DNA from 3 places in the Aneurinibacillus uraniidurans genome. Region 3 is predicted to be linked to each of the others. Evidence: riboswitches for the same ligand, from Rfam matches in the RefSeq annotation. Region 3 holds a riboswitch; each other region holds the start of a gene.
The links. Region 3 has a riboswitch for S-adenosylmethionine ahead of PO771_RS04720 (homocysteine synthase). Riboswitches for the same ligand answer to the same signal wherever they lie in the genome.
Positions count from the first base shown of each region.

Region 1: linked by a shared signal. The riboswitch ahead of metH (methionine synthase) and the one ahead of PO771_RS04720 (homocysteine synthase) in region 3 are both predicted to bind S-adenosylmethionine.
Region 2: linked by a shared signal. The riboswitch ahead of metX (homoserine O-acetyltransferase MetX) and the one ahead of PO771_RS04720 (homocysteine synthase) in region 3 are both predicted to bind S-adenosylmethionine.

Region 1 covers NZ_CP116902.1:433,058-438,220, forward strand. The annotation lists gene PO771_RS02160 (DMT family transporter) at 1-573, shown strand, start outside; gene PO771_RS02165 (HD-GYP domain-containing protein) at 692-1,774, shown strand; SAM riboswitch class I at 1,833-1,938, shown strand; gene metH (methionine synthase) at 2,025-5,163, shown strand, end outside.
Region 2 covers NZ_CP116902.1:718,617-723,779, forward strand. The annotation lists gene PO771_RS03645 (aspartate kinase) at 1-1,158, shown strand, start outside; gene PO771_RS03650 (biotin transporter BioY) at 1,232-1,810, opposite strand; SAM riboswitch class I at 1,946-2,055, shown strand; gene metX (homoserine O-acetyltransferase MetX) at 2,158-3,267, shown strand; gene PO771_RS03660 (succinate dehydrogenase cytochrome b558 subunit) at 3,549-4,199, shown strand; gene sdhA (succinate dehydrogenase flavoprotein subunit) at 4,211-5,163, shown strand, end outside.
Region 3 covers NZ_CP116902.1:944,806-949,968, forward strand. The annotation lists gene PO771_RS04700 (ABC transporter substrate-binding protein) at 1-190, shown strand, start outside; gene comER (late competence protein ComER) at 222-1,058, opposite strand; gene PO771_RS04710 (DUF2533 family protein) at 1,167-1,415, opposite strand; gene PO771_RS04715 (helix-hairpin-helix domain-containing protein) at 1,512-2,156, shown strand; SAM riboswitch class I at 2,259-2,361, shown strand; gene PO771_RS04720 (homocysteine synthase) at 2,489-3,787, shown strand; gene PO771_RS04725 (deoxycytidylate deaminase) at 3,871-4,374, shown strand; gene PO771_RS04730 (hypothetical protein) at 4,481-5,065, shown strand; gene PO771_RS04735 (MazG-like family protein) at 5,160-5,163, shown strand, end outside.

The sequences.
Region 1 (5,163 bases), 510 kb from region 3:
CCGGCCAGCCTGACATCGCCAATTATTGCAGCCAATGCGATTTTGCCGGTTCTGGCAGCAGGACTGATCTTTAATGAACAGATCCCTTTTCTGCACTGGCTCGGGGTTTTTTGTATGATGGGTTCTGTGATCGTCATTCAGTACACGCCGGGAAGCAAAGGCGGTACACAGTACGGTCCATGGATTGCCCGTGTGTTGCTGGCATTCGTATCGTTTGGTGTACTCGGAATCATAATGAAAGGTTCCTCCTCACTGCATATTCATTCGCTGGACATGCTTGTGTCGATGTACGGAGGTGGAAGTGTATTTTTGCTTTTCTGGCTTGGGCGTGAACGAATTCAGCGCAAAGAGGTGCAAATCGGAGCAGTTGTTGGGATTCTAAGTGTAATCGGTTATAGCTGTTATTTTTATGCCTTGCAAACCGGAACAGCAAGCATTGTGTTCCCTGTAGTAAGTTTAAACTGCCTGATCGTCATTTTAACAGGCTGTTATTTGTTTAAAGAACGACTTAAGTTGTATCAAGTATGTGGCATATGTACTGCTTTGTTAGGTCTTGTTTTAACGAAAATATAGGAAAAAAGGGTTGCTCTTTATAAAAAAAGGGCGACTCTTTTTTTACAAGGGATATCAATTTTGTGTTACAATTTGGGAGAAGAAGGGTAGAGGAAGAAATGAAAAGGTGGTTTGGGACGTGAAAAAACTGCACATCAGCTCGGTTAAGCCGGGGGATAAGCTTGCAAAAACGATTTATTCTGAAACCGGACATGTACTGCTTGGTGCTGGTCTGGAATTAACTGACCGTTATATTAACCGCCTTGAGCAAATGGGAATTGATACGGTATACATAGAAGATAAACATACAACCGATATCATTCCAGAAGATATTATTAGTGATACGACACGTCGTCAGGCTATTCAGACCGTTCATAAAACGATGACTAATCTGCTTGATCAACCGCAGGTGAAAGGTCGGATGAGTGTGCCGGATATGGGGCAAACCTTTCGGGACGTATTCGGGAGCATTATGGGGGATTTAAGTGGCCGCAAGGATGTTCTCGTCAATTTGGCGAACCTTCATGCGTTGGACGGTTATTTATTCCATCATTCTGTTAACGTAGCGGTTCTTGCTGGGATTATTGGTCTGGCCAAGGGATATAACCAGAATCAGATGCTGGATCTTGGGGTAGGGGCCCTCCTGTTCGATATTGGAATGACACAGCTTCCAAAAGAGTTGTGGAACAAGCGAGGGGCACTAACGGATGAAGAGCGTTCTAGAATTGAAAATCACACAGAAGATGGATTTAATATTTTACGCTATCAGTACGATGTATCCCTGCTGTCCGCCCACTGTGCACTGCAGCACCATGAACGCTATAACGGATCAGGGTATCCGCGCCAGCTTCGAGAACAACAAATTCATGAATACGCACAAATTGTTGGGCTTGCCGATGTGTATGACGCACTCACATCACACCGTTCCTATCGCCAGCACTACACACCGAATGAGGCGACTGAATATTTGTTTGCCGCAGGAAATTCGTTGTTTGATATCGAGCTGGTGAAGTTATTTGTTAAGCATATTGCCGTTTATCCAATTGCATCGGTTGTTGTATTGAATACAGGGCAGGTTGGGGTTGTCGCTAGAGTAGACCCACGTTCTGTTCATCGCCCTATTATTCGGATTACGAAGGAGCGGGATGGCAGCGAAGTGGCATCGCCATACGAGATTGATCTGCGCAATGAGACAAATCTTGTCATCACCCGTACATTATAATTTGGTGGTTGACTGTTTTTTGATAATGATTAATAATGAGAAAAATAAAAAGAAAAGCTTCTTATCAAGAGAAGGCTGAGGGACTGGCCCAATGACGCCCGGCAACCGGTATGGATATACACGGTGCCAAATCCAGCAGGAATGTAATTCCTGGGAGATAAGGAATGCGATTGCCTTGTATGTATAGAGACAAAAAGCCTTCCTTTGCCGAGGAGGCTTTTTTTATTTGCCAAAAAAGGGGATGAGACAGATGAAAGAAACAACCACGCCAGGTAAGCTGGCATTAGAAGCAAGACTCGCTGAGAAAATTCTAGTTATTGATGGAGCGATGGGAACGATGCTCCAGCAGGCAAATCTCGGCCCGGATGATTTCGGAGGCGAGGCGTATGATGGATGTAATGAACTGCTGAACGTAACGCGACCGGATGTAATCCGTTCCATCCATGAGAAGTATCTCGAAGCGGGTGCTGATATTATTGAGACGAATACGTTCGGTGGTGCATCTGTTGTACTAGCTGAATATGATGTACAGGACCGCGCTCGCGAGATTAACCTGGCAGCTGCTCGCCTGGCAAAAGAAGCAGTCGATGCATATTCAACACCAGATTGGCCGCGTTATGTAGCCGGGGCGATCGGACCTACGACGAAAACATTGTCTGTAACAGGTGGTATTACATTTGAAGAGCTGATTGATTCATATTATGAACAAGTGCTGGCCCTTATAGAAGGAGGGGTCGATGTCCTGCTGCTGGAGACTGCACAGGATACGTTAAATGTGAAAGCAGGCGGGATTGCCATCCAGAAAGCGTTTGATACGCTTGGTTGTCGTCTTCCGGTGATGATTTCTGGAACGATTGAACCGATGGGGACAACACTTGCAGGTCAGAATATTGAAGCATTTTATATTTCACTTACACATTTGAAGCCGATCTCGGTCGGCTTGAACTGTGCCACAGGTCCGGAATTCATGCGCGATCATATTCGTACGTTGTCTGGCATGGCCGACTGTGCAGTGAGTTGCTATCCGAATGCAGGGTTACCAGATGAGGATGGAAACTATCATGAATCACCACAGACATTAGCTGCGAAGTTAGCTGGATTCGCGGAGCAAGGCTGGATTAATGTGACGGGCGGTTGCTGTGGTACGACACCAGATCACATTCGGGCGATTGCCGATGTGATGAAGCAATATGAACCGCGCAAGCCAGGTGGGCTTACGACGCATGTTGTTTCTGGCATTGAGCCGGTCTATCTGGAACCGGATAGTCGACCGTTGTTTGTTGGAGAGCGGACAAATGTGATCGGGTCCAAAAAGTTTCGGGATCTCATCAAAGAAGGAAAGTATGAGGAAGCATCGGAAATCGCCCGTGCGCAAGTAAAGCGGGGCGCTCATGTGATTGACATTTGCCTGGCAGACCCGGATCGTGATGAAGCAAGCGATATGGAAGCGTTTCTCCAGTTTGTTGTTCGCAAAGTTAAAGTGCCGCTGATGATCGATTCCACAGACCCGAATGTGATTGCGCTCGCACTGAAGTATTCACAGGGCAAGGCGATTATCAATTCTATTAATCTTGAAGACGGAGAAGAGCGGTTCGATGAGGTGGCGCCATTACTGACGAAGTTCGGTGGTGCGGTTGTAGTCGGAACGATTGATGAACAAGGAATGGCGGTCACACGGGAGCGCAAGTTGGAAGTAGCTGCACGGTCATATGATCTGCTTGTAAATAAATACGGATTGAATCCACGAGATTTAATTTTTGATCCGCTCGTATTCCCGGTTGGTACGGGGGATGAGGCGTATATCGGGTCAGCGAAAGAGACGGTAGAAGGCATCCGGCTCATTAAAGAGAAGTTCCCGGAATGTCAGACGATTCTTGGTGTGAGTAACGTGTCTTTTGGTTTGCCACCGGCGGGTCGGGAAGTACTGAATGCGGTGTACTTGTATCATTGCACAAAAGCAGGGCTTGATTATGCCATTGTTAATACCGAGAAGTTACAGCGCTTCGCCTCGATTTCAGACGAAGAGCGCACAATGGCCGAAGAATTGCTGTTTGACACAACTGATGAGACGCTCGCTTCATTTACAGCTTTCTATCGTGAGAAGAAGGTAGAGGCGAATGTTGAAGTATCCAACTTAACGTTAGAAGAACGTCTGGCTCGTTATGTGGTGGAAGGAACAAAAGAAGGGTTAGTTCCAGATTTAGAAGAAGCACGCAGCAAGTATAAACCGCTTGATATTATTAACGGACCATTGATGACGGGTATGGATGAAGTAGGGCGTCTATTCAACGATAATCAGTTGATCGTAGCAGAAGTACTTCAGAGTGCAGAAGTTATGAAGGCGGCGGTGGCCCATCTCGAACCATATATGGAGAAAAGTGAATCCGCTGCAAAAGGTACGGTTATGCTAGCAACCGTAAAAGGCGATGTGCATGATATCGGTAAAAACCTTGTTGAGATCATCCTGGGCAACAATGGCTATGACATCATTAACTTAGGTATTAAAGTTACGCCGGAACAGATTATCCAGGCGTGCCGTGAAACGAAGCCGGATATGATCGGGCTGTCCGGTCTGCTTGTCAAATCAGCGCAGCAGATGGTGACAACCGCTCAGGATTTAAAAGCAGCAGGGATTGATGCTCCAATTCTTGTCGGAGGTGCGGCGTTAACCCGTAAGTTCACAGATACTCGGATTGCACCGCAATATGATGGGCTTGTGCTGTATGCGAAAGACGCGATGTATGGTTTGGATCTTGCTAACAAGTTAGCAAATCCACAGGAACGCGCTGCTCTCGAAGCGAAGCGTGAGGAAGCACTGGCTGCTGCGGATGCGTCGGAAAATACAGCAGTAGAAGTGAAGGCAACCGAGGTTGCGCCGACTCGGTCGAATGTAAGCACATCGACACCAGTCTATGCAGCACCCGATACAGAACGTCATGTTCTGCGCGACTATCCACTTACACACCTGCAGCCGTATATTAACTGGCGGATGCTGCTTGGTAAGCATCTTGGGGTGCGAGGCAATGTGGATAAGCTGCTTGCAGAAGGCGATCCGAAAGCAACAGAATTAAAAGAAGTGATTGATGAATTGTTAGAAGAAGCCAAGCGCACGGGACTGCTGAAAGCACAGGCGATGTATCGTTTCTTCCCGGCTCAGGGGGATGGCAATAAAGTGTATGTCTATGATCCAGCTAACCACAGCCGCATCATTCAAACATTTGAATTCCCACGCCAGACGAAAGATCCATACCTCTGCCTGGCTGATTTCTTGAAGCCAGTTGAGAGCGGTGAGATGGATTACGTGGCATTCCTTGTCGTAACAGCGGGCGAAGGTGTACGTGAGAAAGCAGAAGAGTGGAAAGAAAAAGGCGATTATTTGCGTTCCCATG
Region 2 (5,163 bases), 230 kb from region 3:
CGGAACGCTGGACATGATGTCGTTGTAGTTGTATCTGCCATGGGGAAATCAACGGATGTGCTTGTAGATATGGCGAAGCAGATTACAGCAGAACCACCTGCCAGGGAAATGGATATGCTTTTGACAACTGGAGAGCAAGTATCCATTGCCTTATTGTCGATGGCGCTTCAGGCGGAAGGTCAGCCTGCTGTTTCGATGACAGGCTGGCAGGCAGGGATTACAACAGAAAGCGTACATACAAAGGCACGCATTGCACACATCGACCCTTCAGCGATGCAGGCTGCACTGGCCGCTGGAAACGTTGTGATTGTTGCAGGCTTTCAGGGAGTTACCGAAGATGGACAGATCACAACGCTCGGCCGCGGTGGCTCGGATACGACAGCGGTAGCACTTGCTGGGGCATTACAAGCTGATTTGTGTGAGATTTATACTGATGTTGATGGTGTCTATACAGCTGATCCACGCATCGTACCATCCGCACGGAAGCTTACAACCATCTCACACGATGAGATGCTTGAATTAGCTACACTCGGTGCTGGCGTGCTGCACCCGCGAGCGGTTGAATGCGCTAAACAATATGGGGTACCGCTTGTAGTACGCTCTAGTTTTGGTCATGAAGAAGGAACACGAGTACAGGAGGAAGCAGATATGGAACAAGGACTGATTATTAGCGGAGTCGCTCATGATAAAAACGTAGCGAAAATTACAGTGGCAGACATGCCGGTCCAGGTGGATACGATGTCGAAGCTCTTTACTACACTGGCTGACGAGCATATTAACGTGGACGTGATCATTCAGAGTGCGTACGAGGCAGATACAACGAATGTTTCATTTTCAGTAAGTGGAGATGAAGTAAAGCGGACGCTGCAAATTTTGTTGCGTGAAAAAGAAAATCTGCACTTTGGCTATGCGGTCGCGGAAGAAGAACTGGCTAAAGTATCCATCGTAGGTGCAGGTATGATTACCAATCCGGGAGTAGCGGCTCAGATGTTCCGCTGTCTGGCAGAGGCAGGCATTGAAATCAAAATGGTATCGACATCCGAGATCAAAGTATCGTGTGTTGTACCGCTTGAGCAAATGGAAAATGCCGTTCGCAGCCTGCATACGTCATTTGGGCTTGACGTAGTAGAACGCGCAGTTGTACATTCCGCACAATAACGAAGATTCATAGCAAAAGGCCGGTCTCTTGGACCGGCCTTTTGCTATGGTGTATAAGGTGTGCTGAATCGTACTATGCGGCGTGTTCTGCTTTTGACTGGGCATGTGATGGCATAAGCCCCGCAGCTTTCAGGCGACGGATGACCAGAACGCCGACATAAGACGCAAGTGCAATTTTGAGTAGATCAGGTGCGATAAACGGAGTCATCCCAAGAGCAATCGCTTTGTTCCATGTCAGGTGGGCAACTAGTTTAAGCTGTGCGACACCAAACGCATAAATAATAACCAGGCCCACTACATTAGCAAGAAAAGCGCGGACAACTGTTAGGTTATCCCGCTTGAGCATCATGCCCATCACGAGTGCAGCGGCAATGTAACCAATCAAATAGCCGCCTGTTGGACCGATGAGCACGGCCGCCCCGCTTTTAAACTGAGCGAATACCGGAACCCCAATCGCGCCAAGCAGGATATACAACAATACTGCCAGTGTTCCGTATCTCTGTCCGAGAATAATTACGGCAAGAGCGATCGCAAAGTTTTGCATCGTGAACGGAACCATTGGGAGGAAAGAAATAGATAGCTGTGCACATACAGAAATAATCGCGCAAAATAAGGCCGAAAGAAGCATCATTTTCAAACGTTGACTTTGCATGGTATGTCCCCTCTTTTTGTTAACTTTATTTTATTTAGAGTTTACATAGTGTAGTGCTGAACTGTCAATATTGACATTGCTTTCTAAAGCACGTAGTATTGTAAATAATTATTAAAGACTGAAAAAACTGAATAGCTCTTATCTAGAGAGGTGGAGGGACTGGCCCGATGAAGCCCGGCAACCCCGCAGTAGTATGCGGATAAGGTGCCAATTCCAGCAGGACGTATTGTTCTGGAAGATAAGAGGAGGTCTGGATCGGCATACGCCCCTCTTCTTTTCGATAAAGAAGAGGGTTTTTCTTTTTTCATGGATGCAGCGGAAAAAGCTCGGAAGGAGTGACAGATATAATGGAAAAGACGATGGTGCTTTCAAGCATCACTTTAGAATGTGGGGAGACAATTAGGCAGGTAAAGGTAGCGTATGAAACAAGTGGGACGCTGAATGCGGAGAGAAACAATGCCATTCTCATTTGCCATGCACTGACAGGGGATGCGAAGGCGGTAGGGGACGAAGAAACACCAGGTTGGTGGGAAGGATTAATTGGGCCAGGTCGATATGTAGACACAAATCGATATTTTGTCATTACGTCTAATGTATTAGGCGGCTGTGCAGGAACGACAGGCCCAGCCTCGCTTCATCCAGAGTCTAATACGCCGTACGGAGCTGACTTTCCCGTTGTAACGATTCGGGATATGGTGCAGGTACAGTATGAATTGGTACGGCAGCTTGGGATTAATAAGTTATTTGCGGTAATCGGTGGATCGATGGGAGGAATGCAAGTATTTGAATGGGCTGCATCGTATCCAGAGATGATGGAAGTTGTCGTTCCGATTGCAACTTGTGCTCGTTTGTCAGCTGTGGCGATCGCATATAATGATGTCGGCAGACAGGCAATTTTATCTGACCCGAACTGGCAGTGTGGACATTATTACCCAGGAAAAGGGCCGGTAAATGGGCTGTCTATCGCCCGGATGCTTGGGATGATCACGTATCGAACCGCAGATTTATTTGAATACCGATTTGGTCGCCGTCTGAAAGATGATAAGGGAGATGTGACGAAATTTGACTCCACTTTCCAAATCGAGAGCTATTTGCGCTACCACGGACAGAAACTGGTCGATCGGTTTGACGCTAACAGCTACTTGTATTTGTTAAAAGCGATGGACTCTCATGATATCGGACGCAATCGTGGCGGGATTAAGAAGGCGATTGAAGGCATCCAGGCGCATGTCCTTTCGATTGCGATTTCTGATGATTTATTGTATCCGGCTGATCATCAGGAAGAAGTAGTGGCGATGATGGAGGTAGCTGGAAAAAATGTGGAATATCACTACATTGATTCCATTTATGGCCATGATGGCTTTCTTGTCGAATTTGTGAAGATCGGACCGTTGGTAGAATCCTATCTGAACGAGCAGTATGTAAGGGTGTGCAAGCAGGCCGCTGCTCCCTATTGATTATCGATTAATTTCGACAATTTCTATCAGAGGTTTCCTTGACGCTAACCCCTCCAGAGAGTAAAATGAATTTGTCACAAAGTCTTCATTTTCATAGGCTTCCTTCACAGGGAGCTTTTCTTCATGTCAGAGACTGCCGCAGAGGCGAAGGAGGAGTGGAGAGAGAGAGGATTTTATAGTTTTATAGTGGCAGGAGAGAGTAGCCAACAAGCATGAATTTGTGAAAAAAATGCCAAACTAGAAAAACCAGAGGGTACCATTATGAAAGGGGGAATATGAAAATGATGAATCATCGTCATTTTTTCAACCGTAAACTTCACTCCCTACTCGGCGTAGTTCCGATTGGGGGCTTCCTGTTCGTTCACTTACTTGTGAACTATTACGCAACACGCGGCGAGCCAGCCTTCCTGGAGCGCGTACAAGTCATGGAGGGACTTCCGTTCCTCGCATTGATTGAAATTCTGTTTATTTTCTTACCGATTTTGTACCATGGTATTTATGGTTTGTACATTGCTTTCCAAGCAAAAAACAACGTTGGCAACTACGGCTATTTCCGTAACACAATGTTCATGCTGCAGCGCGTTACGGGCGTAATTACTCTCATCTTTATTACCTGGCACGTATACGAAACAAAAATCCAAATGCTGATCGGCAAAACAGATGCCAACGGTCTCTTTACACTCATGAATGACATTCTCGCGAACAAGGTAATGCTTGCATTTTACATCATCGGCCTTCTTTCTGCCGTGTTCCATTTCGCGAACGGTCTCTGGAGCTTTGCAGTTAGCTGGGGCATTACAGTCGGTCCGCGTGCACAGCGCATCTCTACATATGTGACAATGGCGATTTTCGTACTGATGTCTGCCATGGGTCTGATGGCGCTGTTTGCATTTGCGAATCCGGTTGATGTGGCTCAGGCCATTCAGAAATAGGGGGTTAGAGCATGAGTAAAGGTAAAATCATCGTAGTCGGTGGCGGTCTCGCAGGCCTCATGGCGACTATTAAAGCTGCGGAAGCCGGTTATCCGGTTGAGTTGTTCTCACTTGTTCCGGTAAAACGCTCCCACTCTGTTTGTGCACAGGGCGGTATTAATGGGGCAGTTAATACAAAAGGGGAAGGCGATTCCCCGTGGATTCACTTCGATGATACCATTTATGGTGGCGACTTCCTTGCGAACCAACCGCCAGTTAAAGCAATGTGTGATGCAGCACCTGGTATCATTTATATGTTCGACCGTATGGGCGTTATGTTCAACCGTACGCCAGAAGGTCTGATCGACTTCCGTCGTTTCGGGGGTACGCAACACCACCGTACAGCATTTGCTGGTGCAACAACAGGTCAGCAGCTTCTGTATGCGTTGGACGAGCAAGTTCGCCGCTGGGAAGTAAATGGTCTTGTTACGAAATACGAAGGATGGGAATTCCTGTCCGCTGTTGTAGATGAGCAAGGTACATGCCGTGGTATTACCGCGCAAAACCTGCGCTCAATGGAAGTTAAATCATTCAAAGCTGATGCCGTTATTATGGCAACAGGTGGTCCTGGTATCATCTTTGGTAAATCAACAAACTCTGTTATCAACACAGCGACAGCAGCGTCTGCGATTTACCAGCAGGGTGTTAAATATGCAAACGGTGAGTTCATCCAGATCCACCCGACTGCGATCCCAGGTGATGACAAACTGCGCCTGATGTCCGAGTCTGCTCGTGGTGAGGGCGGTCGTGTATGGACATACAAAGACGGTAAACCGTGGTACTTCCTTGAAGAGAAGTATCCAGCATACGGTAACCTTGTACCGCGTGATATTGCAACGCGTGAAATCTTTGACGTGTGCGTTGTACAGAAACTCGGCATCAACGGTGAGAACATGGTATATCTTGACCTGTCTCACAAAGATCC
Region 3 (5,163 bases):
TATTGACTATTACAAGCTGGGCAAGCAGACAGGTGTTATGGCTGCGCGCGTGCTGCGCGGTGAGAAGCCAGGAGACATTCCGGTGGAGACACTAAAAGATGTTCAGTTGATTGTGAATACGAAAGCGGCGCAAAGCTTCGGCCTGTCTATCCCTGAGCAACTTAAAAAGGGAGCACAGATCGTTAAATAATGTGCTACCCAAAAAATCCCCTCCACAGTAGTTAGTGGAGGGGATTTTTTTTGTCAGTAAACTGTTCCTGTACGTCACGTAAATCTGTGTGGAATTTGCGCTGGGTGGCCTGCACGAGATGATTGAATGTGTCTTTTGTTTCCTTATCCAGCACATTTAGACCGATGCCGGTCACACCGCCAGGTACACACACTTTGGCCTGTAAGGATGGCAACGAGTAGCGTCCGTCTTCGAGCAGACGACCCATGCCAATAACCATCGCCGTCATCATCTCAGTCGCCTGCTCCTCCAAAATTCCGGTTTCTTCTACGGCACAATCGATATAGCGCTGCATAAGAAAACTAAAAAAAGCAGGTCCGCAGCTTGTGATATCCGAAGAAATGCGCGTGTGTTCCTCCTCAATCTCAATCGGTGTACTGATTGCAGTGATTAGCTTCAGGAGGGTCATTCTGTCTGCTGGTGTCAGGCGAGAGCCGAATGTAACAAGGGAAGCTCCGGAATGTGCTGTGTTTGTAATGCTTGGAATAATACGAGCGATTTTAGCTGGGCTATACGCTTCTAATCGTTTAACACCGATTGAGCTCGTAATTGATAGAACCAGCTTTTGAGGAGTCAGGTATGCCCCAATTTCATCAAGGACAGTCCGGTATTCAAGAGGCTTAACGCAAAGAAAAATAATGTCTGCTTTCTGAGCTACATGAATGTTCGTTCCGGTATGCAGACCAGAATGTTTTTGCATGAGAACAGCGAGCTTCTGAGGAGAACGATTGGAAGCGATGATCTGATTGGGTGCTATAGCACCTGATTCAATAAAAGCCTCTAGCAACATGCCCCCCATGCTTCCAGTGCCAATAAAGCCGATATGCATCTGAATCCCTCCGGCTTTGTTTTTATTATTCGTAATACTGTATGGGAGCCAGGAGAGATTCAGTACACATATTTTTACTGATGTGATAAAATGTAAATAAATGGAATATTATTTACTTGCGCTTTCGATCATGTCCGCTGTAACAAATTTACGTGGCGGCAGATGGTGGCGCTGTGCCAGTTGATTGATTTGTTGAGTAACTTCGTTAATAGAAGCAAGATCAACAGCCTCTCCTGCGCGGTGTTGTTCAATCGCCCGTTCAATTCGGACTTCACGCATCACATCAAGTTTGCGATACAGAACGATATACTCCGCCTGACTAGCCGAATGGGCTGAAATCGCATGATGAACACTCATAGTTAGTAACCTCCTTGTTTCCGGTATAAATCCAGAATTGTTTATTTAAATTATAGGCAAAGCAATAGCAAATCACAAGCAGGGGGAATAAAAGAGATGAAAGAATGGCTGCGTACACGAAAAAAACGAGTTGCTAGTATTATATGCGCTTTATTCCTCGGTAGTAGTTTTTATTTGTATAACACGAGCAAAGCGGAGCCAGAACTTGTTCCTGTGACAGCAGCAGCTCCTGCTACAAAAGAAGCACATGATTCGAGATCAGGCCAGAAGCCAGCGCAGGAGACCGATGCTTCTCTTCCTGCTACGCCGGTTACTGTGGATGTGAAGGGAGCGGTCATTCGACCGGGCGTATATACGCTGTCACCTGACTCCCGTGTACATGAAGCGATCAAGCAGGCGGGTGGTCTGGCACCGAATGCAGACAGCCGCAGTGTGAACGGAGCAAAGAAGCTGGTGGATGGGATGCTGATTTATGTGCCGCACCAGGGAGAGACGCTGCCGATGCCAGGCGGGGAGAATAGTACAACCGGTACAGATAGCGGGAAAGTGACTGTCAATCTGAATCAGGCGACATCTGAACAACTCCAGACCATTCCGGGCATTGGCCCAGCGAAAGCGGCGGCGATTCTGGAATACCGGGAGAAAAAAGGGACGTTTAAGAAAGTAGAAGACATTACGAACGTGTCTGGTATTGGACCGAAAACATTGGAGAAAATTCGTGCTCATCTCACCGTTGAATGAAAAAGAATAAAAAAATTTTTCAGATTAAGTTGACAGGTCGGAATAGTGCGCCTATAATAAATAACAAGAACAGCACGACACACGTACACAACAAAATAGTATCTCTTATCGAGAGAGGCGGAGGGACTGGCCCTATGAAGCCCGGCAACCGGCACGACGTGCAAGGTGCTAAATCCAGCAAAGCAATGGCTTTGGAAGATGAGAGCGGTGATACATACCTGAGTATGCAACCCTCTTCTTCCATAACGGAGAAGAGGTTTTTATTTTGGTACATAACATCGCCCTCCGTGAAGAACAACTACTACACTTACTTTTTCAAGGGGGATATGACAATGTCACAAGAACGCGAATTGAAATTTGAAACCATCTGCCTGCACGGCGGACAGCAGGTAGATCCAACTACACAATCACGTGCGGTTCCGATCTACCAGACGAGCTCATATGTATTCAAGGATACAGACCATGCAGCAAACCTGTTTGGACTTAAAGAGTTTGGCAATATTTACACACGCATTATGAATCCAACGCAAGATACATTTGAGCAGCGGATTGCACAGCTTGAAGGCGGTGTGGCTGCGCTTGCTGTATCATCTGGTCAATCTGCGATTACTTTCGCAATTCTCAACATTGCCGGTGCAGGTGATGAGATCGTTGCATCGAGCAACCTGTACGGTGGCACATACAATCTGTTTGTACACACATTAGGCAAACTTGGTATTAAAGTAAAACTGGTTGATCCGTCTGACACAGAAAACTTCCGTGCGGCGATCACAGATAAAACAAAAGCAGTCTATACGGAGACAATCGGTAATCCGCGTATTGACGTAGCGGACCTTGAAGGGATTGCCGCAATCGCACATGAGAATGGTGTTCCACTTATCGTGGATAACACATTCGCAAGTCCATACTTGTGCCGCCCGATTGAATTCGGTGCAGACATTGTCATTCATTCTGCTACGAAGTTCATTGGTGGACATGGGACATCAATCGGTGGCGTAATCGTTGATTCTGGTAAATTCGACTGGAACAATGGCAAGTTCCCAGGCCTGAGCGAGCCGGACCCAAGCTACAATGGAGTAGTATATACAGAAGCGGTAGGTAACCTGGCGTACATTATCAAGGCTCGTGTACAACTGCTGCGTGATATCGGGGCTGCTACGACACCGATTAACTCCTGGTTGTTCATTCAAGGTCTTGAAACGCTTCACCTGCGCATGGAGCGTCATGTGGAAAATGCGCTGAAGGTTGCGCAATTCCTGAAAAATCATGAGCTTGTATCATGGGTGAACTATCCAAGTCTTGAAGGTGACAAATATTATGAGCGTGCGCAAAAATATTTGCCAAAAGGAGCAGGGGCAGTCTTCACATTCGGCATTAAAGGCGGAGTTGAAGAAGGTAAGAAATTCATCAACAGCCTGAAGCTGTTCTCACACCTGGCGAATATTGGGGATGCGAAATCACTCGTCATTCACCCGGCAAGCACAACGCACTTGCAGCTTACAGAAGAGCAGCAAATCAGTGCGGGTGTATCTCCTGACCTCATCCGTCTGTCCATCGGGATTGAAGCCGTTGATGATATTATCGCAGACCTGGAACAAGCGCTTAAAGTGAGCCAGTTGGCAACTGTATAAGATACGAAAAGGATGCTGTGCATTTTGCACGCATCCTTTTTTCGTTTACTATAGAAAAAAGAACATGTAGAGGAGAGAGAATCATGAGTGAACGAAAAACATGGGATGAATATTTTATGGATCTGGCTTATATGGCATCTACACGTGCAACGTGCCCGCGTCGGCATGTAGGGGCTGTGCTGACAAAACAGCGCAAAGTACTAGGCACTGCCTATAACGGGAGTCCGAGTGGTGTACCGTCCTGTCTGGAGGAAGGGTGCTTGCTACATAATTATTACGAGACAGATGAAGTAGGCGTTATTCAGGAGAAACAGAAGTGCATTCGAACGATTCACGCGGAGCAAAACTTGTTGTTGTTTACAGATCAGGCAGATCGACAGGGGGCGACGATTTACGTGACTGATCAACCGTGCTGGACGTGTGCGAACATGATTGCAAACAGCGGCATTGCGGAAGTCGTTTTTCATCGTCCGTATGCAAAAGATCATGCGAAAGTAGCAGAGTTATTCCAAAGGAAAGAGATTTTATTCCGACAGCTGGATATATATAAGGCTCCTGCTGGCGTTAAGATGGAGTTTGTGGATTAGCATAATTTTTTTATAAAATGCATGAAAAACTGGTATGGACTGGTCGCGAGGGGGTAAAGATGTAGCAAGAAGGCAATGAAGCTGAACTACAAAAGAGGTGAATGATATGCAACCGCATGTGACAACGATACGTGGTGTGTGCGATAATTTTCAAGCTCCGCAAGAACGCGTGGATGATGTCTATCGAATTGTAGAAGAAGCCAAAACGCGTCCGGAAATTACAGTAGAAGAAAAGAAAACAATGCAAGGCACGCTTCTGCTCGGATTTTATACAGAACATGGTGTGTTTCGACTGGTTGTACAGTCAGGGCTTCCGATTAAAGGGAGGCTGTACATTAACGGGATCACCGAGGAAGAGCTCAAGGCCAACCCGCTCATTCGTTTATTCCATGGCTCGATCTATTTGATGGGAGCGAGCGGTATGCTTCGGTTGTATGAAGAAGGACTGAGCAAGGACATTCATTTCCGAGAAGGTCGCATCTTTGAAAACAATGGTTTCGGGGAAGAAAAAGAGCTGGCTAACGTTTTGGTTGAGCAGTATATCGAACAGCAAATTGTCGAAGGCCGCATTAACTGGCTGCTTGAGAGGTTGAATGACTGCATGGAGCAGCAGGAAGAACCGAATATGTACATAATTAAGCAGGAATTGTCTGTACTTACAGATCAGTGGAACAGCCTGCAAAGTTCGTAAAAGGAAGAGAGCTGCCTCTTCCTTTTTTACATTTATTTACAAAATGTTTGCGCGGTATGGTACAATAAAGAGAAAAAAGGGAGTTGTCCATACGATGA